3 regions of the Microbacterium sp. NPDC077391 genome follow, and region 3 is predicted to be linked to each of the others. Evidence: predicted binding sites of a transcription regulator. Region 3 holds the regulator's gene; each other region holds the start of a gene.

Region 1 (10,280 bases), on a different contig from region 3:
CTCGGGAATCGACGTCGACCGGGTGGTGCGGATCGTCTGGATCATCTCGGGCTCGCTCGCGGCGCTGTCGGGCATCCTCTGGGCCTACTTCCGTCCCGGTGTGAAGTGGGACATGGGCATGCAGATGCTGCTGCTGATCTTCACCGCGATAACGCTCGGCGGCCTGGGCTCGGCGATCGGCGCCCTGATCGGATCGCTGATCGTCGGTATCTCGGTCGAGGTCTCGACGCTGCTCGGCGTCCCCTCCGACCTCAAGTACGCCACCGCCCTGGTCGCGCTGGTGGTCATCCTCCTGGTCAGACCGCAGGGTCTGTTCGGTCGCAAGGAAAGGCTGGGCTGACGCGTGGACTTCGGATCGATCTTCGGCAACACCGCCGCCTACCTGTTCAGCCCGGTCACCATCGCGTACGCCCTGGCTGCCACCGGCCTCGCGGTGCACTTCGGCTACGCGGGACTGCTCAACTTCGGCATGGCCGCGTTCATGGCCGTCGGCGCATACGGCTACGCCATCCCCGTGCTCACCCTGGGCGCGCCGTGGTGGCTGGGCATGCTCATCGGCCTGGCCGGCGGTGCGCTGTTCGCGCTGCTGCTCGGCATCCCGACCCTGCGCCTGCGCGCCGACTACCTCGCCATCGCGACCATCGCGACCGCCGAGGTGGTGCGTCTGCTGTTCCTCACCCGTCTGTTCGAGGACGTCACGGGCGCGGCCGGAGGCCGCAGCGGCTACCACGAGGGCTTCCGTGCGGCGAATCCCATCCCGGAGGGCACCTACGGGTTCGGCCCGTGGACCTACAACGCCACGGAGCTGTGGAACATCGTGTTCGGCCTGATGCTGCTGGCCGTGTCGATCCTGCTCGTCTGGGCGCTGATGCGCAGCCCGTGGGGCCGCGTGCTCAAGGGCATCCGGGAGGACGAGGACGCGGTGCGCTCGCTCGGCAAGAACGTGTTCGCGTACAAGATGCAGGCGCTCGTCGTCGGCGGCGTCATCGGCGCCGCGGGCGGCATCGTCTTCGTGCTGCCCTCGGCGGTCGTGCCGGGCAGCTACTCGACGTCGCTGACGTTCTTCCTGTGGACGGTGCTTCTGCTCGGTGGCGCGGCGACGGTCTTCGGCCCGACGCTCGGCGCCGTGCTCTTCTGGGTGCTGTTCGCCTTCCTCGGCAATCTGCTCCCCCAGATGGCGACGGCCGGCTACCTGCCGATGTCGTCGTCGCAGGCCGAGATCGTGCGCTGGATCCTCGCCGGTGTGGCGCTGATGCTGATCGTGATCTATCGCCCGCAGGGCATCCTCGGAGACAAGAGGGAGATGACCTTTGTCAAATGAGAATCAGCCGGTCGGGGCTGCGGACGCGGCCTCCGTTCCGGTCAAGCGCCAGAAGTCGACCGGCCTCGCGAAGGGGCCGGCGGCCCCCGGGGTGGCGAAGGTCGATCCGATCCTCGTCGTCGACGGAGTCGAACGTCACTTCGGCGGCCTGACGGCCGTCAACGTGGAGCACCTCGAGATCCCGCGCGGTGCGATCACCGCCCTGATCGGCCCCAACGGCGCCGGCAAGACGACGCTGTTCAACCTGCTCTGCGGTTTCGACCGGCCCAGCAGCGGCACCTGGCAGTACGACGGGAAGAACCTCGCCGGCATCCCCTCCTTCAAGGTGGCGCGGATGGGACAGGTGCGCACCTTCCAGCTCACCAAGGCGCTGTCGCTGCTGACCGTGCTCGAGAACATGAAGCTCGGCTCGCCCGATCAGCCGGGCGAGCGGTTCTGGGCGAGCCTGGTCCCCGCCATCTGGAAGAAGAAGGAAGTGGAGATCGAGCGGAAGGCGCGGGAGCTGCTGACGCTCTTCAAGCTGGATGCCAAGGAGAAGGACTTCGCGGCCGCGCTCTCGGGCGGGCAGCGCAAGCTGCTCGAGATGGCCAGGGCGCTGATGAGCGACCCGCAGCTCGTGATGCTGGATGAGCCGATGGCCGGGGTGAACCCCGCCCTGACCCAGTCGCTGCTCGAGCACATCCTCGGTCTCAAGGACCGCGGCATGACGGTGCTCTTCGTCGAGCACGACATGCACATGGTGCGCCACATCGCCGACTGGGTCGTGGTGATGGCCGAGGGCCGCGTGGTCGCCGAGGGCCCGCCCGAGACGGTCATGGAGGACCCGGCCGTGGTCGACGCGTACCTGGGCGCGCATCAGGATGTGGATCTCGGTGCGGTCACCGGCCGGATCGTCATCCCGGACGACGCCGGCTCGGGAGCCGCCGCGACGCGGCTGCGCGAGAAGATCGAGGCCGAGGCCGAAGCCGAGCTCGAGGCGGATGCCGAAGAGGAGAAGAAGTGATGGATGCCTCCGACGAGGTCGTTGTCGAACTCACGAACGTGCACGCGGGCTACCTCCCGGGTGTGAACATCCTCAACGGTGCGAATCTGGTCGCCCGCAAGGGCGAGCTCATCGGGATCATCGGACCGAACGGCGCGGGCAAGTCGACGCTGCTGAAGGCGATCTTCGGCATGGTGCAGGTGCGCGACGGCGAGATCACGCTGAACGGGTCGAGCATCGTGGGCCTGACGGCCGACAAGCTCGTGTCGAAGGGCGTGGCGTTCGTGCCGCAGACCAACAACGTGTTCCCCTCGCTGACCATCGCCGAGAACCTGCAGATGGGTCTGTACCAGAACCCGAAGATCTACGCCGAGCGTCTCGAGTTCGTCACCGGGATCTTCGCCGAGCTCGGCACGCGCCTGAACCAGCGCGCCGGCTCGCTGTCGGGCGGCGAGCGCCAGATGGTCGCGATGTCGCGTGCCCTGATGATGGACCCGTCTGTGCTGCTGCTCGACGAGCCCTCGGCCGGCCTCTCGCCCGTGCGCCAGGATGACGCGTTCATTCGCGTCTCCGACATCAACAAGGCGGGCGTGACGACCATCATGGTCGAGCAGAACGCACGCCGCTGCCTGCAGATCTGCGACCGCGGGTACGTGCTCGACCAGGGCCGGGATGCCTACGAGGGAACCGGCCGCGACCTGCTGAACGATCCGAAGGTGATCGGCCTGTACCTGGGGACGCTCGGCCAGGACGCCGCCTGACACCTGATTCCGCTGTCACCCGCGCTCTGCGGCCGGGCATGAAGAAAGCCCCGGATGCCGATCGGCATCCGGGGCTTTCTCGCGCTGCTTACTTGATGCGGGTGTTGTTGTTGTCGGCGCCGTACTCGTACACGCCGATGGCCGCGCCCTTCGGGTCGTTGTTCTCATCGAACGTGACCGAGCCGGACAGGCCCTCGTAGTCGGCGGTGCCGCCGTCGTTGATGATCTGCGCGCACTCCTCGAAGGTGGTGCACTTCTCGCCGTCGCCCTCGCCGCCGGAGACCTCGCGCATCTTCGAGGCGATGTCCTTGCCTTCGACCGAGCGTGCCTCGAGCGCTGCCAGCGCGACGAGGATCGTCGCGTCGTACGCCTCGGCCGAGTAGGTGACGTCGTTGATCTCGTCGTTGCCGGCCTCGGTCCAGACCGCGTTCAGCTGCTCGAGGAAGTCGTCGGGAAGCTCGGCGCCGGCGCGGGTGCCCTTGGAGCCCTCGAGCTTGATCGGCAGGTTGTCCTTGCCGTAGTTCGAGAGGTTTCCGTCGACCATGTACAGCTTGCCGGTGTCGATGCCGGCGTTGCCGAGCAGCGGGGCGATCGTCTTGAACTGCTCGTACGACACGATGGCCACGGCGTCGGGCTTGGCGGCCGAGACCGTCTGCACCTGGGCGTTGTACTGGCCGTCGCCCTGGTTGTACGAGGCCTCGGCGACGACCTTGCCGCCGGCGGACTCGAACGTGGCCTTGATCGCCTCTGCCAGGCCCGTGCCGTACGGGTCGTTCTGGTAGATGATGCCGAGGGTGGTGTTGCCGTCCTCGGCGATCTGGTTGCCGAGCACCTCGCCCTGCAGGTTGTCGCTCGGCGCCGTGCGGAAGTACATCGGGCTCAGACCCGTGAAGTCCGCCGACGTGTTCGACGGCGATACGGTGACGATGCCCGCTCCGACGTTGCTGTCGAGGATGAGCTTCGAGACCGACGACGATGCCGCACCGATCATGGCGGTGATCCCGGCGCTCTGCAGCTTGGTGATGGAGGTCTCGTACGCCTTGTTGTCGAGGTCGCCCTCGTCGGCGTTCGTGAGCTCGACCTGCACGCCGGCGTCGACGTCGTTGATCTGCGAGACGGCGAGCGCGACACCGGCCTCCATGGGAGCGCCGAGGAACGCGAGCTGGCCGGAGACCGGCAGCAGCGAGCCGAGCTTGAGGGTGAGATCCGCCGCTGCGGGCTTGTCGCCTGCCGGCTCGTCACTGGGGTCGTCTGCGGGCGTGCTGCTGCAGCCCGCGATGATGAGTGCGGAGGCGCTGACCATCGCAGCCGCCGCGAAGATCCTCGCCGGACGCGAGCCCTTCATTGCGTTCATGTTGCTCCCTTGCGTAACTGAACGTGGATATCCACATCGGGTGCTCTCACCCTATTGGTTCGCGCGCGCGCGTTCTGTCTCGGTCGCCTAACGATCGCGCCGGGCGCGGCGCCGGCCGCTCAGACCGGGTCGACGGATGCCGCTGCGCGCGAGCGACCGTTGTGGATGAGCAGGTCGGCGACGAACACGAGGATCGCGATCCACACGATGATGAAGCCGATCCAGCGCTCCAGCGGCATGGGCTCCCCCAGCAGCGCCCACCCCACCACGAACTGCATGACCGGGGTGATGAACTGCAGCATCCCGACCAGGCTCAGGTCGATGCGTCGGGTCCCGGCGGCGAACAGCAGCAGCGGCACGGCCGTGGCGACCCCGGCGCCCGCGACGAGCAGGGTGTGCAGGGGCGAGACCTGACCGAGCGTGATGCCGTCGGTCTGGGCGACGACGATGAGCGTCACCACGGCGATCGGGATCAGCCAGAACGATTCCAGGGTGAGGCCGCTGATGGCATCCACCGCCGCGCCGATCTGCTTCTTCACCAGCCCGTAGATGCCGAACGAGGCGGTGAGCGTCAGGGCGATCCAGGGGAAGGCGCCGTACGCGACGACGATGACCACCACCGCGAGCGCCGCCACCGCGATCGCGATCCACTGCAGCCGGCGGATGCGCTCGCGCAGCACGAACACGCCCAGCAGCACGGTGAAGATCGGGTTGATGAAATAGCCGAGGCTGGTCTCGATGACGTGCCCGGTGAGCGTGCCGATGAGGAACGTCTGCCAGTTGACGTAGATGAGCACTCCGGCCAGGGCCGTCCATCCCAGCAGCCGCGGCTGACGGACGATGGCGATGAGCGCCGGCCATCCGCGCGTGACGGTGAGCAGGATGCCGCAGAAGACGAACGACAGCAGCACCCGCCAGGCGACGACCTCCCACGGGCCGGTCGGCACGAGTGCCAGGAAGTACAGCGGCAGAGCACCCCAGAGCAGGTACGCCCCGATCGTGTAGAGGATCCCGCTGCGGCTCGTACTCACCGACACAGCCTAGCGGCGGGAGTCGCCCCGTCCCGGGGCGGGGCGCGACGACAGAGGGCCCGGATGCCATGGCATCCGGGCCCTCTGGGAGCTGGTGTCGAACCGCGTCAGCGGACGACGACGGCGAGCACGTCGCGAGCCGAGAGCACGAGGTACTCATCGGCGCCGAACTTCACCTCGGTGCCGCCGTACTTGCTGTAGAGCACGCGGTCACCCACGGCGACGTCGAGCGGAACGCGGTTGCCGTTGTCGTCGATGCGGCCGGGGCCCACTGCCACGACCTGGCCCTCCTGGGGCTTCTCCTTGGCGGTGTCGGGGATGACCAGACCGCTTGCGGTGGTCTGCTCTGCCTCGACCTGCTGGATGACGATGCGGTCCTCGAGCGGCTTGATGGAAACCGACACGGTGTACCTCTTCTTTCGTGACTGTGTTCACAAGATCATTAGCACTCTCGTGGTGAGGGTGCTAACTCCAGTCTATGCCGACGGCTGGCACTCACGCAATGCGAGTGCCAGCCGTTCGGCATGCTCCATCTCTTACGCGGTGGGCCCAAATGGCCGCGACCCACCCCACGAGGCGGCCATACGGGCCCAGCCGACGAGCGGGCTCACGGCACGCGGCTCCGCGCGCCCCGCCGTAGGCTGGGCGGGTGGAGATGTCTGAGCTGACGGCGTTGCTCACGCGTGAGGGTCTCGCGCTGCTCGACGAGACCGGGAGCGTCGAGTCGTCGGCCGACGTCGCACGGTCCGTATCGCGGCTGCGCGCCGCCGGCCACTCCCCCGACCTGGTCTCGGCCGTGGTCGGCCAGGCCCGCCTGCGGGTGAAGGCGCGGCCGAAGTTCGGCGAGTTCGCCGACCGGATGCTGTTCACCCGGGCCGGGCTCGAGCAGGCCACGCGCCTGAGTGTCGCGACGATGCACGCGATCCGGCTGCGGCGCGCCGGGATCACCCGCGTCGCCGACCTCGGCTGCGGCATCGGCGGCGACAGCCTCGCCTTCGCGGGCGCCGGTCTCGCTGTCGAGGCGGTGGATGCCGATGAGGTGACCTCGGCGATCGCCGCGTACAACCTGGCACCGTTCCCCGACGCGAGCGTGCGTCAGGGGACGGCCGAGACCAGCCTCCCGGAGGAGGGCGCCGTCTGGCTCGACCCCGCTCGGCGGACGGCCGGGCACAGCGAGACGACGCGCACCTCCGCCGCCGACTGGTCGCCGTCGCTGGACTGGTGCTTCGAGGTCGCGCGCGAGCATCCCGCCGGGATCAAGCTCGGCCCCGGCCTCGATCGAGATCTCATCCCCGACGACGTCGAAGCGCAATGGGTGAGCGCGGACGGGAGCGTGGTCGAGCTGGTGCTGTGGAGCGGCGAGCTCGCGCGTGCGGGCATCCGGCGCTCTGCCCTGGTGATGCAGGCGGGCGAGACGCACGAGATCACGGCCGCGGCCGACGCCGACGACGAGCCGGTGCGCCCGCTCGGCGCCTACCTGCACGAGCCCGACGGCGCGGTGATCCGCGCCCGGTTGATCGGCGAGGTGGCCCGGAGGCTGGAGGCGGGGATGGTGGATGAGCAGATCGCGTACCTCACCGGCGACGCGGCGCTCACCTCCCCGTTCGTGCAGTCGTTCCGCGTGCGCGAGACCATGGCCGCCCATGTGAAGACGATCAATCAGGCGCTGCGCGCCCACGGCATCGGGCGACTGGAGATCAAGAAGCGCGGCATGGACATCGACCCCGCGGCATTCCGGAAGAAGCTGAGCCTGAAGGGATCGGCGGCGGCGACGCTGATCCTCACCCGGACGACGTCCGGCCGAGTGGCGATCCTCGCCGACCGGGTCTGATCAGCCCTCCGACGCACCCGCGCCGTCGACGGTGCCGCAGTATCCCGAGTCGACGTCGCAGACGATCGAATCGGGGATCCGGATGACCGTCAGCGTCGGACCGCGGCTGCTGGACTCACGCACCTCGTACGTCGCGTTCTGAACCTGCAGGAAGTAGACGCCGTCGGATGGATCGCAGGACTGCACGACGGCATCTGTCGCCGTATCGACGGCGTAGACGCAGGTGCGCTCGTCCTGCGAGATGAAGACCGGCACGTCACCGTCGTAGCCGATGATCTGCAGGGAGCTCGGAACCACGCCCTCGGCTTCGAGCATGCTGATGTAGCGCCGCTCGTCGGGGGTGTACTGCACCTCCCAGTCGAAACCCGCCGCCATGTCGTACCGCTGCACGATCAGCGCCTCGCGCCCGGCGATGTCGGTCACGAGCGACGCCCAGTACGACCACTGCGCATCGCCGTCCGACCGGTTCAGCGAGACACCCACGGGCTGCGCGTAGGGCGTGTCCTCGTCCGGCGGCGGCATGCACTGGTGATCGCTGCGGTCGACGACGTGGATGGCGAGGCAGGTCTCCTCGCCGTCCCGGGCGGATGCGCGCCACACCGCGGCGCCGTACCGCTCACCGAGGTACGTCATCGACCCCGGATCGAAGCGCGCGGTCTCCTCGATCTCGGCCATGGCCTTCGCCTGCTCGGCCGTCATGGCCGGCGTGCCGTCGCGGCTCAGCAGCATCCAGGCGCCGCCGAACCCGAGCAGGAGGGCGATCAGCGTCGAGAGGACGAGCGCCGCGACACTCGGACGTCGACGCGTCGGCGCCGCGTCCGGTCCGGTCGGGTCGGCCGGCTGCTCGTCCGGCTCGTCCGGCGCACGCTGCACGGACTCGCCGAAAGCTGCCATCGATGCCGGCGGCCCAGCCTGCTCAGTCGCCCCCGCCAGACCCGCCGGCTCCGTCGCCGACACGGGATCATGCCCCGCCGACCCAGCGACCGGCATGGTCTCGGCCCCGGCGGCGGCACGGGCATCCAGATCCCGCAGCTCGGCAAGCTCCGCCTCGGTCACCCCGCCGCCCGCGGCGAACGCCCGGCGCTGCAGCTCACGTCGTCGTGAGCTCTCCGCCTGGTTCAGCATCCATCACCCCAGTTTCTCGAGCTGCATGGCCGCCCACACCAGCCACCCCGCGCTGAACAGGGTGGCGCACGATCCCAGCACCAGCGCCCACATCGCCACCGACCGGTTCTCGACCGGACGGCGCAGCGACATGATCGCGGAGATCACCGCGATGATCGCGACGGGAATCCCCCAGCCCACGAACATCGACGTCGCGAGGGCGACGATCGCCGCGACCAGCGCCCACGGGGCGAGACGGGCGTCGTCGACGGGAGTCGCCCCGGTCGACGGCTCCCATTCCAGGGGCGACGGCTCGTCGGCATCCGGATGCGCGGCCGCGGTGCGCTCGACCGGCACCGGCGCGGTCGGCAGCTTGGCGTACCGCTTCGACGCACCGGGCACCGCGGCACCGCCGCCTGGCCGCTCGACCTCGGGAGTGGGCTGCTCGATGCGCGGGTCGCTCATGCCGGACTCACCTGGATCTCGGTCACCGGCAGCGTGGAATCGGCGCCGAAGCCGAGCGTCGACGGCCCGCGGCCGTTCGCGATGAGCTCGGCGGCGAGGCCCGCGATCATGGCTCCGTTGTCGGTGCACAGCGACAGCGGCGGGATGCGCACGGCGACCCCGGCTGCCGCCGCCCGTTCGAGGGCGACCTCACGCAGCCGTCGGTTGGCGATCACGCCGCCGCCCAGCAGCAGACGTGGCACACCGCGGTCTTCGCACGCGGCGAGCGCCTTGGTGACGACCACGTCGATCACCGCCTCGCGGAAGCTCGCGGCGACGTCCGCCACCGGCACCTGTTCTCCGGCCGCCTCAGCCCGCTCGACCCAGCGCGCGACGGCGGTCTTCAGACCCGAGAACGAGAAGTCGTACCGGTGTTTCGCCATGTCGGATGCCTTCGACAGCCCGCGCGGGAAGCGGATCGCCCTGGGGTCGCCGTCGGCGGCCGCGATGTCGATCTGCGGCCCGCCCGGATACGGCAGGCCGAGCAGCCGGGCGACCTTGTCGAAGGCCTCGCCCGCGGCGTCGTCGACGGTCTCGCCGAGCAGCTCGACGTCGGTCGTCAGGTCGCGCACGTGCAGCAGCGAGGTGTGCCCACCCGAGACGAGCAGGGCGATCGTGGGGTACTCGAGCGGCGCGGTGGCGCGATCGTCGGAGGTGAGGATGTCGGCGGCGATGTGCCCGACGAGATGGTTCACCGCGTACAGCGGCTTTCCGAGCGAGACCGCGAGGCCCTTCGCCGCGCCGACGCCCACCATGAGCGCTCCGGCGAGGCCGGGTCCGCTGGTCACCGCGACCGCGTCGAGGTCATCGAGCGTGACTCCGGCCTCGGTCAGTGCGCGCTCGATCGACGGCTGCAGCGCCTCGAGGTGCGCGCGTGCGGCGACCTCGGGCACGACGCCGCCGTAGCGGGCGTGCTCGTCCATGCTCGAGGCGATCGTGTTCGACAGCAGCTGCCGGCCGCGCACGATGCCGATGCCGGTCTCGTCGCAGCTCGTCTCGATCCCGAGCACCAGGGGTCCGGTCATGCGCTCGCCTCCTCTGCGGCATCCGGATCTGCGGCATCCGGATCTGCGGCATCCGCCCACGACCGCAGGTCCAGGCGCATCACCACCGCGTCCACGTCATCCGGCTGGTAGTACCCGGGTCGCCGTCCCAGCTCGACGAAGCCCTCCGAGGCGTACAGCGCCCGCGCGACGGTGTTGTCGTCACGCACGTCGAGGAACAGCTCGCGCGCCCCGCGATCGAGCGCGGTCGCGATCAGCGCCCTCAGCAGCGCCCGCCCCCTCCCCCGGCCGCGCACCGACGGATCGAGCGCGATCGTCTGGATGTCGGCGTCCGACGAGCCCCGCAGCGCGCGCACGCCACCGTACCCGACCACGTGCTCGCCCTCGA
Region 2 (10,280 bases), on a different contig from region 3:
GTCGCCGTACTCTCCGGTGGCCGCGTTCAGACCGTGGCCGGCGGGGAGCTCGGAGACCTTGTGCGACACGACGCCCGGCTCGAGGCCGGCGTTGATCGCGATCTGCTTCAGCGGAGCGCCGGTCGCGACGCGGACGATGTTCGCACCGGTCGCCTCGTCGCCCTCGAGGTCGAGGGTGTCGAGCACCTTGGCCGACTGCAGCAGCGCGACGCCACCACCGGCGACGATGCCCTCCTCGACGGCTGCCTTCGCGTTACGGACGGCGTCCTCGATGCGGTGCTTGCGCTCCTTGAGCTCGACCTCGGTCGCGGCGCCCGCCTTGATGACGGCGACGCCACCGGCCAGCTTCGCGAGGCGCTCCTGCAGCTTCTCACGGTCGTAGTCGCTGTCGGTGTTCTCGATCTCGCGACGGATCTGGGTGACGCGGCCCTCGATGGCGGACTGCTCGCCCGCACCCTCGACGATCGTGGTCTCGTCCTTGGTGACGATGACCTTGCGTGCACGGCCGAGCAGGTCGAGCGTGGTGTTCTCGAGCTTGAGGCCGACCTCTTCGGTGATGACCTGGCCGCCGGTCAGGATCGCGATGTCCTGCAGCTGGGCCTTGCGACGGTCACCGAAGCCGGGCGCCTTGACGGCCACCGACTTGAAGATGCCGCGGATCTTGTTGAGCACGAGCGTCGCGAGAGCCTCGCCCTCGACGTCCTCGGCGATGATGACGAGCTCCTTGCCGTCCTGGATCACCTTGTCGACGACCGGCAGCAGGTCCTTGATGTTGCCGATCTTCTGGTTGGCGATGAGGATGTACGGGTCCTCGAAGACAGCCTCCTGGCGCTCCGGGTCCGTCACGAAGTAGGGGTTCAGGTAGCCCTTGTCGAAGCGCATGCCCTCGGTGAGCTCGAGCTCGGTGCCGAAGGTCTGCGACTCCTCGACGGTGACGACGCCCTCCTTGCCGACCTTGTCGATGGCCTCGGCGATGAGCTCGCCGATGGCGGGGTCAGCGGCCGAGATCGACGCGGTGGCGGCGATCTGCTCCTTGGACTCGATCTCCTTGGCGCTCTTCAGCAGGTCCTCGGTGATGGCGGCGACGGCCTTCTCGATGCCGCGCTTGAGCGAGATGGGGTCGGCGCCGGCTGCGACGTTGCGCAGACCCTCGCGGACCAGGGCCTGAGCGAGGACGGTCGCGGTGGTGGTTCCGTCACCGGCGACGTCGTCGGTCTTCTTGGCGACCTCCTTGACAAGCTCCGCACCGATCTTCTCGTACGGGTCGTCGAGCTCGATCTCCTTGGCGATCGACACGCCGTCGTTCGTGATCGTGGGAGCGCCCCACTTCTTCTCGAGCACGACGTTGCGACCACGCGGGCCGAGGGTCACCTTGACGGCGTCGGCCAGGGTGTTCAGGCCGCGCTCGAGGCCACGACGGGCCTCCTCATCGAAAGCGATGATCTTTGCCATGAGTCTTTCGTCCCTCCCGGACGTAGGCGATGGGGTATTAGCACTCCAACTGTTCGAGTGCTAACACCAGTCTGGCACTCGACCCATGAGAGTGCAAGCTGCGCGTCCGGACGGACGGACCGCGCGTCAGGGCGCGGGCGTCTCCGCGGCGGGGTCGGACGTCGCCTCATCCACGCCGATCACGACCGTGAGCTGCGGTCGCTCGGAGTCGTTCATCGCGGCGTAGAAATCGCTCTGCTGCACATCGACTCCGCCCAGCACGTCGGCGAGTCCGAGGGCGGCCCCCTCGTCGGCATCCTCGACGTAGAACACGGTCGTCTTCGAGAACTCCTGCGACGCGCCGTCGCTACCGAACACGTCGTCGGTCGACCATCCCTCGGCGAGCAGCTTCTCGCGCACCTCCGCGACCCGACCCTTCTCCGACGTGGCGTTGAGGATCAGCACGCGATACGACGTGTCGACCTGGGCGACGACACCGGGCTGGGTCGCCACCGGGGCCGCCTCGTCTCCGCCGAACAGCGAGATGCGATCCATCATCACCAGCGACACGAAGATCCCGCAGACGATGAGCACGAGCGCGACGGCGGCCGACCACAGCAGCACGACGAGACCGTTCATCCCCGGCTGCTCGGCGCGGTGCGCGCCGACGCGTCCGGTGGCGCGCGGAACGTCGTCGAATCGATCGCGGGAGAGCTTCTGCACCCCTCGATGCTAGCGGGCGGTCGCCGAGAGTCCACACGGAGCGGAGCGCGCCGCAGGGGCCTGCAGGACGGCGTCGTCAGCCGACGAAACCTCGCATGCGCGCGGTGCGCTGCACCGCCCGCGAGTCACGCAGCCGGCGCAGTCGGCGCACGAGCAGCGGGTCGAACTCCAGCGCCGCCTCCGTCTCGATCAGCCGACCGAGGAGCTGGTAGTAGCGCGCCGGACTCATGCCCAGCTGCGCGCGGATGATCTCCTGCTTCATGCCGCCGTGGCGCGGCCAGGCCGCTTCCAGCGTCAGAATCGCGCGATCGCGATCGGATAGTCCACCGAGCATGCGCTCAGGCTACGCGGCATCCGGTCCGATCCGCGGATGCCACTCCCACCAGCGCCCGAGCGGGTCGGCGTCAGCGACCACGCGTGCGTCGAGAGCGACCGCGAAGCCACGGAACGCGGCGGGATCGATCGCCGGCCGCCAGGCGTCGTGCAGCGCGGGGGGATCGATCGTGACCCAGTGCGCGTCCAGCGCGCGGATGCGCTCGATCAGCTCCAGACGGCGCGGTCGGGGCAGGTAGACGAGCACGCCGGGTGTGGTGATGACCAGCTTCGCTCCCGCAGGAGCTTGGGCGACCACCGCCTCGAGCTGCTCGACCGCGTCGCCGGCGCGCAGCATCGGCGGGTCGGCCGCGACGATCGCCATGGCCGCGGCGATCCGCTCGCTGCGCTCGTGCTCCCCCGGCCAGATGAGCGACTCGAGCCAGGTGCGATCGGCGGGCGAGCGCACGTCGATCGGGTCGAGGTCGATGCCCGCACGCCAGGTCACCTCCGGCACACGCAGCTCGGGCAGCCCGCCCGACACGGCGCTGCGCAGGCGCACGGCCGACGGCCCGTCCGACGGGTCGAGGAGACGTCGGGCGCGGCCGTCCGCGCCGTCGATCCGGAACGAGTACCGGTCGGGATACAGGCACAGGCCCGCCGCGGCGCCCAGCTCGAGCAGCGCGATCGGCCCTTCGATCAGGCTCAGCGCCGGCAGCAGCGCGGCCAGCCGGAGCGGCTCGTTGATCTGCACGCCGCGACGCGCGCATTCCGTCACCAGTTCGTCGGCGTGCGCGAGCACGAAGTCGCGCCATGGCCGGTAGCCGCCCACGGGCGCACCGAGCAGTCGCGACACGGCGAACACCAGCGGAGGCTGCCGCTGCTGCGGCGTCAGCCGCTCGAGCACGCCCTGCACGGCGGCATCCGTCGCGACCCCCGTTGCCCACTCGACGTACACGTCGCTGCGTCCTGGCGCCTCCGCGCGGGCGAACCGGTCGTAGCGCTCGGCGACAGCATCCGTCATTCCGCCATTGTCCCAGCGTTCAGCCCGCGCCGGTCGAGCACCCCACGGCCCGCGCGGGTCGCAGAAGCGAGAGAATGGATGCATGGGTTACAGCGTGAACAAGACGGATGCAGAGTGGCGCGCCGAGCTCGGCGACGATCAGTACGCGGTGCTGCGCACAGCGGCGACGGAACGCCCCTGGACGGGAGAGCTGCTCGATGAGGAGCGCGCCGGGCTCTACACCTGCGGCGCGTGCGATGCGGAGCTGTTCCGCAGCGGCACGAAGTTCGACTCGGGCTGCGGGTGGCCGAGCTTCTACGAGTCGGTGCGCCCCGAGGCCGTGGAGCTCATCGAGGACACCTCGCTCGGCATGGTGCGCACCGAGGTGCGCTGCGCGGCGTGCGGGTCGCACCTCGGCCACGTCTTCCCCGACGGGTTCGGAACCCCCACCGGCGACCGCTACTGCATGAACTCCGTGGCGCTGTCGTTCACCCCCGACCCCTCGTGAGCGCGCTCGACGCCGTCCGGCGCCGAGCGTCGTGGTCGCGCGTGACCGATGATGCCCCGACCCGCGAGCAGCTGCTGCCGCTGGTCGAAGCGGCAGGGCGCGTGGCGGACCACTCGTCGCTGCGCCCCTGGCGGCTGATCGAGCTGCGCGGCGATGACCGCCTGACGCTGGGCGCCGCACTGGCGAAGGCCGACGGAGACGACAAGCCCTCCACGAAGCCGATGCGCGCCCCGCTGCTGCTCGCCGTCGTCGCCTCGTACCGCAAAAGCGACAAGGTGCCGCGCTGGGAGCAGGAGGCGGTGGCCTCGGGCGTCGCGCACACCCTCAGCCTTCTGCTGGACGAGGCGGGGTGGGGCGTCATCTGGCGCACCGGCGGTCTGACCCGCACGAAGGCCGTCGCCGAGGCGCACGGCCTGAAGAAGAACGAAGAGCTGCTGGGCTGGCTCTACGTCGGCGGCAAGCCCGACGGCAAGCAGCCCGGTCGTCGTAAGCCGGTGGACGCCGACGCCCTGCTCGGGGCCATGCCGGCGGCATCGACGAAGGACGACGCCCCGGCGAAGGGCGATGCCCTGAAGAAGGCCAGCGCTCCGAAGAAGAAGAAGAAGGACAGGGCGTCGAAGCGCGGGTCGCGCTGACTCAGCGCCGCCGTGGCACGGCGGCGACCACCGATGCCGCCGCGACCACGATCATCGCGGCGAGCTGCCACGTCGCCGGGCCGCGGTCGACCGGCCAGACGACATCGATCACCACCGACGTCACCAGCTGTCCGAGCACGCTGCCGAGCCCGAGCAGCAGCACGCCGGTGTACGGCACCAGCCAGGCGCCGAGCAGGATGTAGGCGAAGCCGAGCAGGCCGCCCAGGTACAGCCACGGCTCGGCCGGGAGCGCGCCGGGCATCCCCCTGGTCGAGACGCTGACCGCGGCACCCGCCAGCAGCACCACGGTGCCGGCGACGAAGCTCATCAGCGTGGCCGCGAGGGGCGACGCGACCCGGCGGGCGAGGCGACCGTTCGCCGCAGCCTGCCACGCGATGCCCGCACCCGCCGCGAACGGGAGCAGCAGCAGCCACAGCGGCGCGGTCGCGAGCACGTCTCCGCCCAGCGAGATGCCGACGGCGGCGAGCGCGAGCGCACCGCCGATCACGCGCCCCGGCGTGACGGCGACGATCCCCGAGGGGCCGACGCCGATGCGGTCCAGCAGCAGGCCGTGCAGCGTCTGGCCCGCCACCACGCCGACGGTGAACAGCGACACTCCCAGCACACCGGCGACGAGTCCCTGCGTGGTGACGGTCAGAGCACCGCACGTGCCGCCGAGAAGCATCCAGAACGGGATGGTGCGGGAGCGGATGCCCGTCAGCAGCCGCCCGAGGCCCGCTCGCCCGGATGGCAGCGCGAGTACCACCACGACGAGGAGACCGAGCCCCACCGCGAAGGAGATGAGACCGGCGACGATGCCGTCGTCGATGCGCACGCCGAGGACGCCGTTGATCCGGGCCTGGATGGCGGTCATCGAGCCGATCGCGACAGCGCCGCCGAGGGCGATCCAGGCGGGCAGCGGGCGAGGGGACGTCACTCGCTTCAGACTACCGGGCCGGGCTCAGCTCGTCGCTCGCGCGGGGGTCTGCACCGCGTCGCCGCTCGCCGATACTCTGTGGGCATGTGCGCGAGCTACGGACTGGATCCCCGTTTCACCGACGCCGAGGGGCTGGCCGACGCCGACGAGGCCGTGCTCGACGGACTGCGCTCGTGGGCGCAGCACAACGCGGGCGAGACTCTGCGACCGACGGGGAGGAACCTGCGGAACCTGAATCCCGTGGTCACCGCGACCGACGGCGCGGCCGCCCTCGAAGCCGCCTGGTGGGGATTCCTCGTCGATGGACAGCCGGCGAGGTTCCCGTCGATCAACACCCGCTCCGAGCGCCTGCAGGACCGACCAGGTGCGCTGCGTACGCGCGGCCTCGTCCCGGCGACAGGCTGGTACGAGATGCAGAAGCCCGAGCGGATCTGGCACGAGTTCGGTCTGGGCCGGGGAGTGCTGTTCTCGATGGCCGCGGTCACCCAGCGCGGCCGCACCCCTGACGGCGACGGGGTGACCTGCTACTCGATCGTGATGCGTCCCGCTCCCCCGCACCTGGCGGACATCCACGACCGGATGCCGGTGCTGATCCCCACGGCGTTCGCCGACGACTGGCTGCATGGCGACCCCACCCGCGATCTCATCGACGAGGCGCTGCTCGCGGCCGCCGGTCTCGACGAGCGGGTCGCCGCCGTGCCGCGCGGCGACGACAGGGGCGCGCAGACCCTCTTCTGATGCGGACGAGGCACGCGCCCCTCGCGGGTGCACGTGCCTCGTGTGTGGAGCCGACTACGGGACTCGAACCCGTAACCCCCGTATTACAAGTACGGTGCGCTACCAATTGCGCCAAGTCGGCGAGCCGCCATCCAGCATAGCGACGGCAGGCGGGTCGCCCGCGCTGTCGAGCAGATCAGGAGGCGGGCGTCGTGGTCGGGGTGGGGGTCGGGGTCGGCTTCGTGGCGCCGAAGTACTCGTCGCTCGCGATGGTGAGCACGAACTGCGAGAACTCGGCGGGGTCGTTCAGAGCCCCGACATAGGACTTGCCGCCGACGAGGATCAGCGCCTCGTTGTTCAGCTTCATGTCGTCGGTGCCCGGCAGCGGGCCCTCGAGAGCCCGATCGGTGGCGGCCTTCGCCCACGACACGAAATCCTGCTTCTCGATGCACGAGCGCACCTTCTTGGCATCCGACACACCGACCGCGACAGCCAGGTCAGCCAGATCGGCGTCGCTGCGACCGTCGCTGTCAGGCTCCGGCTGACCGGTGAGCAGCTCGTGGTTGTAGTCGTAGAAGCTGTTCGGCGCGTAGCTGGCGACGCACGCGGCCGCGGCGGCCGCACGCAGCGAGTACTTCGTCCCGTTGGAGCTGGCGGTGAGCAGGGCGACCGGGTGGTAGGTCACGGTGACGGCCCCCTCCGAGATCCAGCCGGCGAGCTGACGCGCGTTCGCACGCTCGAACTCCGCAGCTCCCGCCGAGAGATAGTCGACGTAGATGTGGATCTCGGTGGGCTTGGCTCCCGCGGTGGCGGACGGATCCGGTGCCGGGGTCGCGCTCTCACCCGTCTCCGCCGCGCTCTCCGTCGGCGCCGGTGTCGCTCCCGGTGCGGACGGCGCCGCAGAGACCTCGGTCACCGTGACGCCGTCGTCGGACATCCCGCTGGGGCTGAGCTGCGGCTTCGAGATCGACGAGCTGACGGCGTAGGCCACGGCGGCGCCGATCGAGCCGACCGCGAGGATCGCGACGAGACCGATGATGAGCCGCCGCATCAGTCGTGCCCGAGACTGCTGGGCGTGCACCAACTGTGCCTTCTCCCGCACCGCTTCGCGCGAATGGCGAGCGACGGGGACGTTCGGCGTTTCGTCGCTCGACATCGTTCCTCTTGAAGATCGGGTGGGAAGGGTGATCCCGCGGCCGCGGAGACTGCGGCGCCGGGTTCGATGCTAACCAGGCAGCCTGAGAAATACCCAGACGCGCTCGGTCGTGCCATACTGATCCCGACCCGATGGCGGGTCACGGCGGGCAGCGTCCGCCGCTTCCATCACAACGGATCGTCCGGCACGTACCTGCCGGTGAAGGAGAAACCATGGCCACCGTTACGTTCGACGACGCCACCCGCCTGTACCCCGGCGGCACTCGCCCCGCGGTCGACAAGCTGAACATCGAGATCGCCGACGGCGAGTTCCTCGTCCTCGTCGGCCCGTCCGGCTGCGGAAAGTCGACATCGCTGCGCATGCTCGCCGGCCTCGAAGAGGTCAACGGCGGCCGCATCCTGATCGGCGACCGCGACGTCACCGACGTGCCGCCGAAGGACCGCGACATCGCGATGGTCTTCCAGAACTACGCGCTGTACCCGCACATGACCGTGGCCGAGAACATGGGCTTCGCGCTGAAGATCGCCGGCATCGGCAAGGAGGAGCGCGCGAGCCGCGTGCTCGAGGCCGCCAAGCTCCTCGACCTCGAGGAGTACCTGAACCGCAAGCCGAAGGCCCTCTCGGGTGGTCAGCGTCAGCGCGTCGCCATGGGCCGCGCGATCGTGCGCCAACCGCAGGTGTTCCTCATGGACGAGCCGCTGTCGAACCTCGACGCCAAGCTGCGCGTGCAGACGCGCACCCAGATCGCGTCGCTGCAGCGCCGGCTCGGCGTCACCACGGTCTACGTCACGCACGACCAGACCGAGGCCCTGACGATGGGCGACCGCATCGCGGTGCTCAAGGACGGCATCCTGCAGCAGGTCGGCACCCCGCGCGACCTGTACGAGCGGCCGAACAACGTCTTCGTGGCCGGCTTCATCGGCTCGCCGGCGATGAATCTGTTCTCGGCTGACCTCGCCGAGGGCGGCGTGCGCTTCGGCACCGAGATCGTGCCGCTCGACCGCGACACCGTCGGGCGCGCCACCGGCAGCCAGGTCACCGTGGGTGTGCGCCCGGAGGACATCACCGTCGGTCCCGCCGACGGGAAGGGCCTCTCGGTCGTCGTCGACCTCGTCGAGGAGCTCGGCGCCGACGGCTACCTGTACGGCCACACCGAGATCAACGGCAAGCGCACCGACATCGTCGCCCGCGTGGACGGCCGCAGCCACCCCAACGCCGGCGAGACGGTCACGCTGGCGGCCAACGCCGGCCACGTGCACGCGTTCGACATCGAGTCGGGCGAGCGCCTCAACGACAAGCCGGTCGTCTCGGCCTGACGAATCAGCACACGCGGCGCGGGCAGACCTGTCGGTCTCCCGCGCCGCGGTGTTTTCCGGAGGAAACATGCAGGAGTCGCTGCGCATCACCGCCAGCTCGATCGATCCGGGGCTGCTGAGCCTGCCGTGGTCGACCCCGCTCGGCAAGTGGCCGTCCGAGCACATCGTGTCGCTGCCGAAGGGGCTCTCACGCCACCTCGTGCGCTTCGCGGATCTGTCGGGACGCGTCGTCGCGGTCAAGGAGACCACGGCGGAGATGGCGCAGCGCGAGTACGACATGCTCGGCAACCTCGGCCGCCTCGATGTGCCCTGTGTCAGCCGGGTCGCGGTGATCGCCGGACGCACGGATGATGACGGCAGGGCGCTGCCCGCCGCGCTCGTCACCTCGCATCTGCGCTTCTCGATGCCCTATCGCGCGCTGTTCACCCAGGTGCTGCGTCCGGACACCGCCACCCGCCTGGTCGACGCGCTCGCCCTGCTGCTCGTGCGGCTGCACAACGTGGGGTTCTACTGGGGAGACGTCTCCCTGTCGAACACCCTGTTCCGGCGCGACGCCGGCGCGTTCGCCGCATATCTGGTGGATGCCGAGACAGGTGAACTGCACGAGGAGGGACTGACCGACGGTCAGCGCGCATACGACCTCGACCTCGCGCGCACGAACATCGCCGGAGAGATCATGGACCTCGCCGCCGGCGGCCGTCTGGAGCGCGGTGTGGATGCTCTCGAGATCGCCGACGGCATTGTCTCGTCGTATCGGTCGCTGTGGGCGGCGCTCACCGACGAGGAGACGTTCTCGACCGGGGAGACCTGGCGCATCACCGAGCGCGTCGAGAAGCTCAATGCACTCGGCTTCGACATCGACGAGATGTCGATGGAGACCACCGCCGACGGCACGACCGTGCGCATCCAGCCGAAGGTCGTCGACGCCGGGCACCATCAGCGACGGCTGATCCGCCTCACCGGTCTCGACGTGGAGGAGAACCAGGCCCGTCGGCTGCTCAACGACCTCGACGAGTTCCGGGTGCGCTCGACCAAGGCATGGACCGAAGAGGAGATGTACGCGCACGAATGGCTGACCCGCGTGTTCGAGCCGGTCGTGCGCGCCATCCCCTACGACCTGCGCGCCAAGCTCGAGCCCGCCGAGGTGTATCACCAGGTGCTCGAGCACCGCTGGTACCTGTCGCAGGCGCAGTCGCGGTCGGTGCCGCTCGCCGAGGTGCTCACGAGCTACATCAACGACGTGCTGCGGCACCGTCGCGACGAAGCGACCATCATGGGACCGCCCACCGAATCGTTGAGCGTTCCGGTCGAAACCGGTTCGGTCGAGGTGTCAGACGACACCGCCGCGATCGACTGGCGCGACCTCGTCTAGCGCTAGTAGCCGACCGCGAAGCGGTCGTTGCGATGCTTGGGCTGCTCGATCTCGTCGACGACGGCGATCGCGAAGTCCGCGCCCGAGATGGTGGAGTTCCCGTCGGCATCCCGAACCAGCACGTCGCCGCCGTCCCGGTAGCGGCCGGTGCGCTCGCCTTCTACCCAGGG
Region 3 (10,280 bases):
GCGTGCACGTACTCGCGCTCGCGCAGCGACAGTGCCATCGTCCAGATCACGCGAGCGGGGAAGAACCAGCCGATGAAGATCAGCGCCAGCGAGATCACCCGCCAGTCACCGCCGGCGTTGTTCGAGACCAGGGCGAGGATGAGGAAGGTGGGCACCACCATGAAGAAGTGGATGACGATGAGGGTCGTCCGCTCGACGAATCCGCCGAAGTAGGCCGCCGCGGTGCCGACGATCGCGGAGATCACCGTCACACCGATGGAGACGACGAGGGCGATCATCAGCGATCGCTGCAGGCCGACGAAGGTCTGCGTGAACGTGTCGTTGCCCGAGGCGTTCGTGCCGAAGAAGTGGTCGGACGAGGGGCCGGTGGAGAGGTTGAGGAAGTCCATCTCGTTGACATCCCAGCCGGACAGCGGCGGGACGACGACGGATGCCAGCGCGAGCAGGACGAAGACGACGATGCCGAACACGGCCGGCTTGTTGCGCATGAACCGGCGCGTGTAGAGCGTCCACTTCGACATCTGCTTGGCCGGCACCCGCTCGGCGGTCGTGTCGGGCCCGACGGGCGGCTGGATCTGGGAGTCGATCATCTGGTTGGTCATGTCAGCTCACCCTCACTCGCGGGTCGAGGACCACGACGGCGATGTCGGCGAGCACGGCGCCGATCGCGGTCAGGACGGCGCCGAAGGCGGCGACGGCGACCACGCCGTGCACGTCGTTGCCGTTGATCGTGGTCAGGAAGTAGCGGCCCATGCCCTGCCAGGCGAAGATCGTCTCGGTCAGGATGGCGCCGGTGAAGATCGCCGGGATCGAGAACGCCACCTGCGTGGCGACGGGGATCAGCGACGTGCGCAGCGCGTGCCGCCGGATCGCCTGGGACTTGGTCAGGCCCTTCGCGCGAGCGGTGCGCACGTAGTCGGCACTGATGTTGTCGAGCAGCAGGGAGCGCTGCAGGAAGTGCGTTCCGGCGTATCCGGTCACGACGAGCGCGATGGTCGGCAGGATCAGATGCTGCAGCGCATCGACGAGCACCGGGAAGAACCCGGTCACCCCCTGGCTCGAGGAGCCGGTGACGTAGAAGACGCGGGTGCCGATCCAGTTGTTGAAGTTGATGGCCAGGATGACGACGGCGAGTGCCGCGACGATGATGTTGATGTTCATCGTGATGATCGACACGGCCTGCCAGATGCGGTCACCCAGCTTGTACTGGTGGGATGCCGTGTACACGCCGATCCAGATGCCGAGGACGGTCATGATGATGGTCGCCCCGAGCACCAGCTCGGCGCTGACCCACATGCGGTAGCCGATCTCGTTGTTCACCGAGCCGCCGGTGGGGCTCAGGCCCCAGTCCCACCGGAGCAGGATGCCGGTGAGCCAGGTCCACCACCTCTCGAGCAGCGGCGTGCTCTCGCTGAGGTTTCGCGGCCCGAGCAGACCTTCGATCTGCTCAGGGCTCAAGGGGGGCTTGCGGCCGACGTAGTTGCTTCGCGGATCGAGGAATGACCAGGCAAGGAAGTAGGTGACATTCGTCGCGACCACGATCATGAGCAGCCAGCCGAGTGTCCGGCGCACGAGATACTTGATCAAGGTGAAGGGTCTTTCTCTTCTACAGCCGTGCCCGGGATCTCCGACGCGACGCTGAGTCGGGATGACTTTCTGGGTCATTCCGCCTCCAGCCTACGCCGACACCCGCAGGGAGGCTGTGACGGAGTCGTATAGCCGATGAGACCCAGTGTCACCAGGTCGCCTCGGACAACTTCGCGAGACTATCACCGGCTCACCCGAATGGGGGATTGAGCCGGGCTGAACGTAGACTTGCCTGAACCCTCTCGGACGCCTCAAGGACCACATGTCACCCCGCGCTCACACCCCGCTGTCGCCTGCCGCGACGCCCGCCACGCAGATCCGCAACTTCTGCATCATCGCCCACATCGACCACGGCAAGTCGACCCTGGCCGATCGGATGCTGCAGGTCACCGGCTCGGTGGCGGATCGTGACATGCGCGCCCAGTACCTCGACCGGATGGACATCGAGCGCGAGCGCGGCATCACGATCAAGAGCCAGGCCGTGCGGATGCCGTGGTCGGCCGACGGCGAGACCTTCGCGCTCAACATGATCGACACCCCGGGCCACGTGGACTTCACCTACGAGGTGTCCCGATCCCTCGCCGCCTGCGAGGGCGCGATCCTGCTCGTCGATGCAGCGCAGGGCATCGAGGCGCAGACCCTCGCCAACCTGTACCTGGCACTCGAGAACGACCTGCACATCATCCCGGTGCTGAACAAGATCGATCTCCCGGCCGCCGACCCCGAGAAGTTCGCGAAGGAGCTCGCCGATCTGATCGGCGGCAGCCCCGACGACGTGCTCCGCGTCTCGGGCAAGACGGGTGTCGGGGTCGAGGAGCTGCTCGACCGGATCGTGCAGGACATCCCGGCGCCGGTCGGCGATCCGGATGCTCCGGCGCGGGCCATGATCTTCGACTCGGTGTACGACTCGTACCGCGGCGTGGTCACCTACGTGCGCATGGTCGACGGCAAGCTGAACCCGCGCGAGCGCATCCAGATGATGTCGACCAGGGCGATGCACGATCTTCTCGAGATCGGGGTGTCCAGCCCCGAGCCGATCCCGTCGAACGGGCTCGGCGTCGGCGAGGTGGGATACCTGATCACGGGTGTGAAGGATGTGCGCCAGTCGAAGGTCGGTGACACCGTCACCACCGCCAGGGGCGCCGCCACCGAGGCCCTCGCCGGCTACACCGACCCGAAGCCGATGGTGTTCTCGGGCATCTACCCGATCGACGGCAGCGACTACGCCGACCTGCGCGAGGCACTGGACAAGCTCAAGCTGTCCGACGCGTCGCTGCAGTACGAGCCCGAGACGTCCGTCGCACTCGGCTTCGGCTTCCGCTGCGGATTCCTCGGGCTGCTGCACCTCGAGATCATCACCGAACGGCTCTCGCGCGAATTCGGGCTCGACCTGATCACCACCGCGCCCAGCGTGATCTACGAGGTCCTCACCGACACCGGCGAGACGGTGATCGTGACCAACCCGAGCGAGTACCCCGACGGCCGCGTCGCCTCCGTCTCGGAGCCGATGGTGAAGACCGCGATCCTGCTGCCGAAGGACTATGTCGGCACGGTCATGGAGCTCTGCCAGTCGCGCCGCGGTGCGCTGCTGGGCATGGAGTACTTCTCCGAGGAGCGCGTCGAGCTGCGCTATCGCATGCCGCTCGGTGAGATCGTGTTCGACTTCTTCGACCAGCTGAAGTCGAAGACGCAGGGCTACGCGAGCCTGGACTACGAGCCGGACGGCCAGCAGGAGGGCGACCTGGTCAAGGTCGACGTGCTGCTCCAGGGCGACAAGGTCGACGCGTTCAGCGCGATCGTGCACCGCGAGAAGGCGTACGCCTACGGCACGATGATGGCCGAGCGCCTGCGCAAGCTCATCCCGCGGCAGAACTTCGAGGTGCCCATCCAGGCCGCCATCGGCGCGCGCATCATCGCCCGCGAGACCATCCGCGCCCTCCGCAAGGACGTGCTGGCCAAGTGCTACGGCGGTGACATCAGCCGCAAGCGCAAGCTGCTCGAGAAGCAGAAGGAGGGCAAGAAGCGCATGAAGATGGTCGGTCGCGTCGAAGTGCCCCAGGAGGCGTTCATAGCCGCGCTGTCGGGTGACGTCGAGGGCAAGGACAAGAAGTAGGTCGCTCGGGACGCGGTGTCGTTCGGAGACTGTTCAGACAGGTCGCTTAGGCTGGAGATCATGCGTCGGGGGACTTTCCGAGAAGGCACGGTTGACTATGCCGCGGTGGGCGCGACCCACGCGCCCGACCTGATGCAGTACCCGCCGGAGCGCAGCATTCCCGCGGAGGCATCCTGGCGTCTCGGCAGCGGCGAAGAGCGTTTCCGCACCGCAGGAGAGTCGCTGCTGTCGTGGACCGCGCAGCGCGCCGCCGGACTCGAGCTGCGCGACGTGCGCCCGGCCGCAGGCTCCGCCTACACCGGCGTCAGCTTCGACGCCGAGGGCGCGCCCATCGCCCCGAACCGCACCCAGGTCGAGCAGCGCTTCGCCGCCGACGGGATGCCGTTCGTCGCGCCCGGCATGACGCTCAAGCTGCACGGCAGGGTCAAGGGCATGAGAGCGGACGCCGAGCTGCGCGTGATCTCGGTGACCGAGGAGCGCCGCCGCGTCGGGTTCGTCCTCGGCACCGTCGGCGGCTCCGTGGTCAGCGGCGAGGAGTCGTTCGACATCGAGTGGCGTGAGGACACCGACGAGGTGTGGTTCACCGTGCGGGCGTTCGACGCTCCCGTGGCGCTGCTGTACCGGCTGCCCGGAATGGTGCGTCGTCGACGGCGCGAGCTGTTCTCCCTCTACCTGCGTGCCATCTCACCCCTGTACGCGACCCCGATCTGATGGCGCTCGCACTCCGATGACACTCGCACTCTGATGGCCGGGCCCCTCCCGATCGGGGATCCGGCACCGGCCGACGGCCGTCTCCCCGATGATCTCGCCCTCGACCGCTCCACGCCGTTCTCGGCGTACCTGCACGTGCCGTTCTGCCGCGTGCGCTGCGGCTACTGCGATTTCAACACCTACACCGCGACCGAGCTGCGCGGAGCGAAGCAGGACGAGTACGCCGACACGCTGATCCGCGAGATCGCGCTCGCGGGGAAGGTGCTCGCCGAAGCCGACGGCATCCGCCCGCTCGACACCGTCTTCTTCGGCGGCGGCACGCCCACCCTGCTCCCCGCCGGCGACCTCGCGCGGATGCTCACCGCGGCGACGGCGGCGTTCGGCATCCGCGACGGCGCGGAGGTGAGCGTCGAGGCCAACCCCGACACCGTGACCCCCGAGGTGGTGCGGACGCTGGTGGATGCGGGGGTCACTCGGCTGTCCATCGGGATGCAGTCCGCGGTGCCTCACGTGCTGGCGGCGCTGGACCGCACCCACCGGCCCGAGAACGTCCGCACGGCCGTCGACGCCGCACGCGATGCGGGCCTCGACGTGAGCGTCGACCTCATCTACGGCGCTCCGGGGGAGTCGCTGGCCGACTGGGAGCGCTCGCTCGACGCGGCTCTCGCCCTCGAGCCCGATCACATCTCGGCGTACGCGCTGATCATCGAGGACGGCACCAAGCTCGCCAGGCAGATCCGGCGGGGTGAGGTGCCGGCGCCCGACGACGACCTGCAGGCCGACATGTACGAGAGCGCGGATCAGCGGCTGGGCGCCGCGGGCTTCGAGTGGTACGAGGTGAGCAACTGGGCCCGCGCCGACGGCGACGACCACCGCTCGCGGCACAACATGGCCTACTGGCGGGGCGCGGACTGGTGGGGCTTCGGGCCAGGGGCGCACAGCCATGTCGCGGGCCTGCGCTGGTGGAACGTGAAGCACCCGGCCGCGTACGCGCAGCGGCTCGCGCTCGGCGAGTCTCCGGCGGCCGGCCGCGAGCGGCCGGACCTCGAGGCGCGCACGCTGGAGCGCGTGCTGCTGCAGAGTCGTCTTGCGGAGGGCCTGCCGATCGACGACATCCCCGAAGGGCGTCGCGACCGGGTCGCGGAGCTGATCTCCGACGGACTCGTCGATGCGGCAGCGGCTCTGCGCCAGCGTCGCGTGCGCCTCACCCTGCGGGGTCGGCTGCTGGCGGATGCCGTCGTGCGCGCGCTCACCGACTAGCGGGCGAGGCCGGAACAGGGCGCGCGGACGGGTGCCGGGCGCGAACGGGTAGGATTGGCACTCGGAACGTTCGAGTGCCAGCGGGAGGGATGATGGTCACACAACGAGGCCTTGAGGTCCTCCGTGCGATCGTGCAGGACTATGTCGCGACCCACGAGCCCGTCGGGAGCAGGTCGATCGTCGAGCGGCACGCATTCGGCGTGTCCGCCGCGACCATCCGCAACGACATGGCCCAGCTCGAGGACGAGGAGCTCATCACCGCGCCGCACACCTCGTCGGGGCGGGTGCCGACCGACAAGGGCTACCGGGTCTTCGTCAACCACCTCGCTCAGCTGCGACCCCTCTCGGCGCCGCAGCGCACGGCCATCGAATCCTTCCTCGCCGCGCCGAGCGACCTGGACGACCTCATGGCACGCACGGTGCGCGTGCTGACCCAGCTCACCGGTCAGGTCGCGCTCGCCCAGTACCCGTCGTTCGCGCGGGCGAGCATCACCCACGTCGAGCTCGTCGCGCTGGCACCGAATCGCGTGCTGGTCGTGCTGGTCACCGACGCCGGCGGCGTGTCGCAGCGCATCTGCCCGCTGCCCATGGACATCGACGACACCGACCTGGCTGTGCTGCGCGCCCAGCTCGCCGCGCTCATCACCGGCCGTGCCGTCGGCGAGGCCGCCGAGCGGATCGCATCCGCCGTCGAGCTGCAGACCGGTTCCCGGCTGCAGCCGGCCCTGTCGGCACTGGCCGGGGTGATCGCCGAGGAGCTGGCCGAGTTCCGGCAGGAGCGGCTGGTGATGGCGGGGGCGGCCACGCTCGCGCGACGCGAACAGGACTTCCGCGGCAGCATCCACCCCCTGCTCGAGGCGATCGAGGAGCAGGTGACCCTGCTGCGGCTGATGAGCGAGATGGTGACCGACGAGCACGGTCTCGCCACCAGCATCGGCACCGAGAACGCCCCGTTCGGGCTCGGTGAGGCATCGATCGTCGCGAGCAACTACGCCGCCCCCGGGGGCACGGCCCGCGTCGGCGTGATGGGGCCGACCCGCATGGACTACCCGAGCAACCTCGCCGCAGCACGGGCCGTGGCCCGCTACCTGTCGCGCATGCTCGACGAAGACGAGGCGGCCCGCTGATGTGGGCGGCCGCACACACGAACGCACACGAAGAAAGGTGACCGTGGCGGATCACTACGAGGTCCTCGGGGTGTCGAAGGACGCCTCCCAGGACGAGATCAAGAAGGCCTACCGCAAGCTCGCCAGGCAGCTGCACCCCGATGTGAACCCGGGGGAGGACGCGGCGGAGCGGTTCAAGCTCGTCACGCACGCCTACGACGTGCTCAGCGACGAGGACTCCCGGCGTCGCTACGACATGGGTGGCGACCAGAACGGCGGCTTCGGCGGAGGGTTCGGCGGCTTCGGCGACATCTTCGAGACGTTCTTCGGCGCGGCGGGCGGCGCCCGATCTGCGCGTCCGCGGTCGCGTCGGGAGCGGGGCCAGGATGCCCTGGTGCGCATCGACCTCGAGCTCGGTGACGTCGTCTTCGGCGTGCACAGGGACATCGAGGTCGACACCGCGGTGCTCTGCGAGACCTGCCAGGGCAGCTGCTGCCAGCCAGGGACGTCTCCGGTCACCTGCGATGTCTGCGGCGGCAGCGGCCACGTGCAGCGCCAGGTGCGCAGCCTGCTCGGCAACGTCGTCACCACCCAGCCGTGCGGCTCCTGCGAGGGCTACGGCACCGTCATCCCGAACCCGTGCGGATCGTGCGCCGGGCAGGGCCGGGTGCGCTCGCGTCGCACGGTCGCCCTCGACATCCCGGCGGGCGTCGAGACCGGCCTGCGCCTGCAGCTGCCCGGCTCGGGCGAGGTCGGCCGCGCGGGCGGCCCGCACGGCGACCTGTACGTCGAGGTGGCCGTCGCACCGCATCCGGTCTTCAGCCGGGACGGCGACGACCTGCTGGCGACTCTCGAGGTGTCGATGACGGATGCCATCCTGGGCACCACCACGACGATCGAGGGCCTCGACGGCTCGGTCGACCTCGAGCTGCGCTCCGGCGTGCAGTCCGGCGACGTGCTCACCATCGGCGGGCGGGGCATCACCCCGTTGCGCGGATCGCAGCGCGGTGACCTGCGCGTCGGCGTGCAGGTGATCACGCCGACCAAGCTCGACGGCGCGCAGCGCAAGCTCATCGAGGACTTCGCGAAGAAGGCGAAGGCCCCGGCCCCCAGACTCGCCCAGTTCCAGCAGGGGCTGTTCTCGAAGCTGCGCGACCGCTTCCGCAGCCACTGACCGACTCCCGCACCACAGCCGATCGGAGCCCCATGGCCCTGCACTTCGTCGTACCCGACTGCACCGACGCCGCGATCGGAGAACTCGTCCGGTTCACCGGCGCCGAGGCGAAGCACGCGTCGCTGGTGCGTCGTGTGCGCGTCGGCGAGACCGTGACGATCGGCGACGGCCGCGGTGTGTGGCTCGAGGGCGCGGCGGAGGACGTCACCGCATCGCAGGTGAGCGTGCGGATCACCGAGCGCCGCGTGCACGACGGCCCCGAGACGCGCATCGTGCTCGCGCAGGCTCTCGCGAAGGGAGACCGCGACGAGCTGGCCGTGCAGGCCGCGTGCGAGCTCGGGGTCGACGAGGTGATCCCGTGGCAGGCCGCGCGCAGCGTGTCGCGCTGGGAGGGACCGAAGGCGGCGAAGGGCCGCGAGCGCTGGGCGGCGATCGTGCGCGAGGCGGCCAAGCAGTCGCACCGGGCCTGGGTTCCCGATGTCTCGGCGGTGCAGTCCACCGCCCAGCTCGCCGAGCGAGCGGCGCACGCGCGACTGCTCGTGCTCGATCCGTGGACCGAGACGCCGCTCACCGGCATCCGTCCCGACGGGCGCGATCTCGTGCTGGTGGTCGGCCCCGAAGGCGGCATCGCCCCCGACGAGCTGGAGCGTCTCGAGGCGGCGGGCGCCGAACGCGTCCGCCTGGGCGACACGGTGCTGCGCACCTCGACCGCCGGCCCCGCCGCGATCGCGGTGCTCTCGGCCAACCTGGGCCGCTGGTGAATAGACTTGCAGGCATGAGCGAACCCTCGATCTTCACCCGCATCCTGAACGGGGAGATCCCCGGCGACATCCTCGCCGAGAACGACCGCGTGTTCGCGATCCGCGACATCGATCCGCAGGCTCCGCTGCACGCACTCGTGATCCCCAAGACCGAGCAGTACCGCGACGTCACCGAGCTCGCCGCCGGCGACCCCGGCCTGATGGCCGACATGGTCGCCGTCGCCAAGCAGATCGCCACCGAGCACGCCAACGGCGAGTACCGCCTGATCTTCAACAACGGCGCCAGCGCCGCGCAGTCGGTGTTCCACGTGCACGCGCACGTGCTCGGGAACATCGAGGAGGGCAAGCTCGTTGGCTTCTGACGACAGCGCACCCGCCGAGAGCGGCCCCCCGCGATTCCCCGCGCAGCCCGAGCGCGTCGAGCGCATCTTCGCCGACGGCGTCGCCATGGTGCAGCTGCTCGGCCCGCAGGACCGCCTGCTGCGGATGCTCGAGAAGCAGCATCCGAGCGTGCAGGTGATGGTGCGCGGCAACGAGATCACGCTGGGCGGATCGAGCGCCGACGTCGCGGCGGCGAAGCGGCTCGTCGACGAGCTGATCGAGATGACCCGCTCCGGCCACGACCTCGCGCCCAGCGACGTCGAGCACTCCGCGCGCATCCTTCGTCGCGACGACGGGCCCCGACCCAGCGAGGTGCTCGGTGAGGCGATCCTGTCGACCCGCGGCAGGGTGATCCGCCCGAAGACCCTCGGTCAGAAGAAGTACGTCGACGCGATCGAGCAGAACACCATCGTGTTCGGCATCGGTCCGGCCGGCACGGGCAAGACCTATCTGGCGATGGCGAAGGCCGTGCAGGCGCTGCAGCGCAAGGAGGTGCAGCGCATCATCCTCACCAGGCCGGCTGTGGAGGCGGGGGAGAGGCTCGGGTTCCTGCCGGGCTCGCTGACCGACAAGATCGACCCGTATCTGCGCCCGCTGTACGACGCGCTCAACGAGATGATGGACCCCGAGGTCGTGCCGCGCCTGATGGCGACCGGCACCATCGAGGTCGCCCCTCTCGCGTACATGCGCGGCCGGACGCTGAACGACTCCTTCGTCGTGCTCGACGAGGCGCAGAACACCACCCCCGAGCAGATGAAGATGTTCCTCACCCGCCTGGGCTTCGGCACGAAGATGGTGGTCACCGGTGACATCACCCAGATCGACCTGCCCCAGGGTGCGTCCGGACTCCGCCTGGTCACCCGGGTGCTCGGCGACATCGACGACATCCACTTCTCACGACTGACGAGCGACGACGTCGTGCGGCATTCGCTGGTCGGCCGCATCGTCGACGCGTACAGCGAGTACGACGAGCAGCGCACCGCAGCGCGGGTCGAGCGCGAGCAGGCGCACCAGTTCGCGAACCGCGCCGAGCGCCGCAACGGGCAGCCGCAGAAACCCCGAGACCGCATGCCGAAGCGAGGCCTGAAGTGATCGAGATCAACAACGAATCGGCGATCGCCGTCGACGAGACCGTGCTGCAGCGACTCACCGACTTCAACCTCGCGCAGCTGCACGTCAGCCCCGAC

Evidence for each region. The regulator HrcA, encoded in region 3, represses chaperone genes, less so after heat shock. The targets are predictions, from matches to a motif close to TTNGCACTCGNNNNNNNCGAGTGCNAA.
Region 1: the regulator HrcA is predicted to act here: its motif matches at 5,938-5,964, upstream of groES (co-chaperone GroES).
Region 2: the regulator HrcA is predicted to act here: its motif matches at 1,490-1,516, upstream of groL (chaperonin GroEL).

The regions. Positions count from the first base shown of each region.
Region 1 covers NZ_JBFBMI010000001.1:552,851-563,130, reverse strand. The annotation lists gene AB0O65_RS02545 (branched-chain amino acid ABC transporter permease) at 1-340, shown strand, start outside; gene AB0O65_RS02540 (branched-chain amino acid ABC transporter permease) at 344-1,321, shown strand; gene AB0O65_RS02535 (ABC transporter ATP-binding protein) at 1,413-2,324, shown strand; gene AB0O65_RS02530 (ABC transporter ATP-binding protein) at 2,324-3,064, shown strand; gene AB0O65_RS02525 (ABC transporter substrate-binding protein) at 3,153-4,418, opposite strand; gene rarD (EamA family transporter RarD) at 4,538-5,449, opposite strand; gene groES (co-chaperone GroES) at 5,557-5,853, opposite strand; gene AB0O65_RS02510 (class I SAM-dependent methyltransferase) at 6,099-7,280, shown strand; gene AB0O65_RS02505 (hypothetical protein) at 7,281-8,405, opposite strand; gene AB0O65_RS02500 (hypothetical protein) at 8,409-8,849, opposite strand; gene tsaD (tRNA (adenosine(37)-N6)-threonylcarbamoyltransferase complex transferase subunit TsaD) at 8,846-9,913, opposite strand; gene rimI (ribosomal protein S18-alanine N-acetyltransferase) at 9,910-10,280, opposite strand, start outside.
Region 2 covers NZ_JBFBMI010000004.1:271,503-281,782, reverse strand. The annotation lists gene groL (chaperonin GroEL) at 1-1,452, opposite strand, end outside; gene AB0O65_RS12325 (LytR C-terminal domain-containing protein) at 1,579-2,154, opposite strand; gene AB0O65_RS12320 (DUF3263 domain-containing protein) at 2,231-2,488, opposite strand; gene AB0O65_RS12315 (DUF2332 domain-containing protein) at 2,498-3,490, opposite strand; gene msrB (peptide-methionine (R)-S-oxide reductase MsrB) at 3,573-3,977, shown strand; gene AB0O65_RS12305 (nitroreductase family protein) at 3,974-4,612, shown strand; gene AB0O65_RS12300 (DMT family transporter) at 4,614-5,558, opposite strand; gene AB0O65_RS12295 (SOS response-associated peptidase family protein) at 5,634-6,287, shown strand; tRNA gene AB0O65_RS12290 (tRNA-Thr) at 6,333-6,408, opposite strand; gene AB0O65_RS12285 (thioredoxin domain-containing protein) at 6,463-7,422, opposite strand; gene ugpC (sn-glycerol-3-phosphate ABC transporter ATP-binding protein UgpC) at 7,635-8,738, shown strand; gene AB0O65_RS12275 (DUF4032 domain-containing protein) at 8,806-10,110, shown strand; gene AB0O65_RS12270 (NAD(P)H-binding protein) at 10,113-10,280, opposite strand, start outside.
Region 3 covers NZ_JBFBMI010000002.1:150,421-160,700, forward strand. The annotation lists gene AB0O65_RS06020 (ABC transporter permease) at 1-602, opposite strand, end outside; gene AB0O65_RS06025 (ABC transporter permease) at 604-1,587, opposite strand; gene lepA (translation elongation factor 4) at 1,850-3,700, shown strand; gene AB0O65_RS06035 (DUF1990 family protein) at 3,761-4,411, shown strand; gene hemW (radical SAM family heme chaperone HemW) at 4,445-5,671, shown strand; gene hrcA (heat-inducible transcriptional repressor HrcA) at 5,764-6,798, shown strand; gene dnaJ (molecular chaperone DnaJ) at 6,842-7,951, shown strand; gene AB0O65_RS06055 (16S rRNA (uracil(1498)-N(3))-methyltransferase) at 7,984-8,712, shown strand; gene AB0O65_RS06060 (HIT domain-containing protein) at 8,727-9,074, shown strand; gene AB0O65_RS06065 (PhoH family protein) at 9,160-10,185, shown strand; gene ybeY (rRNA maturation RNase YbeY) at 10,182-10,280, shown strand, end outside.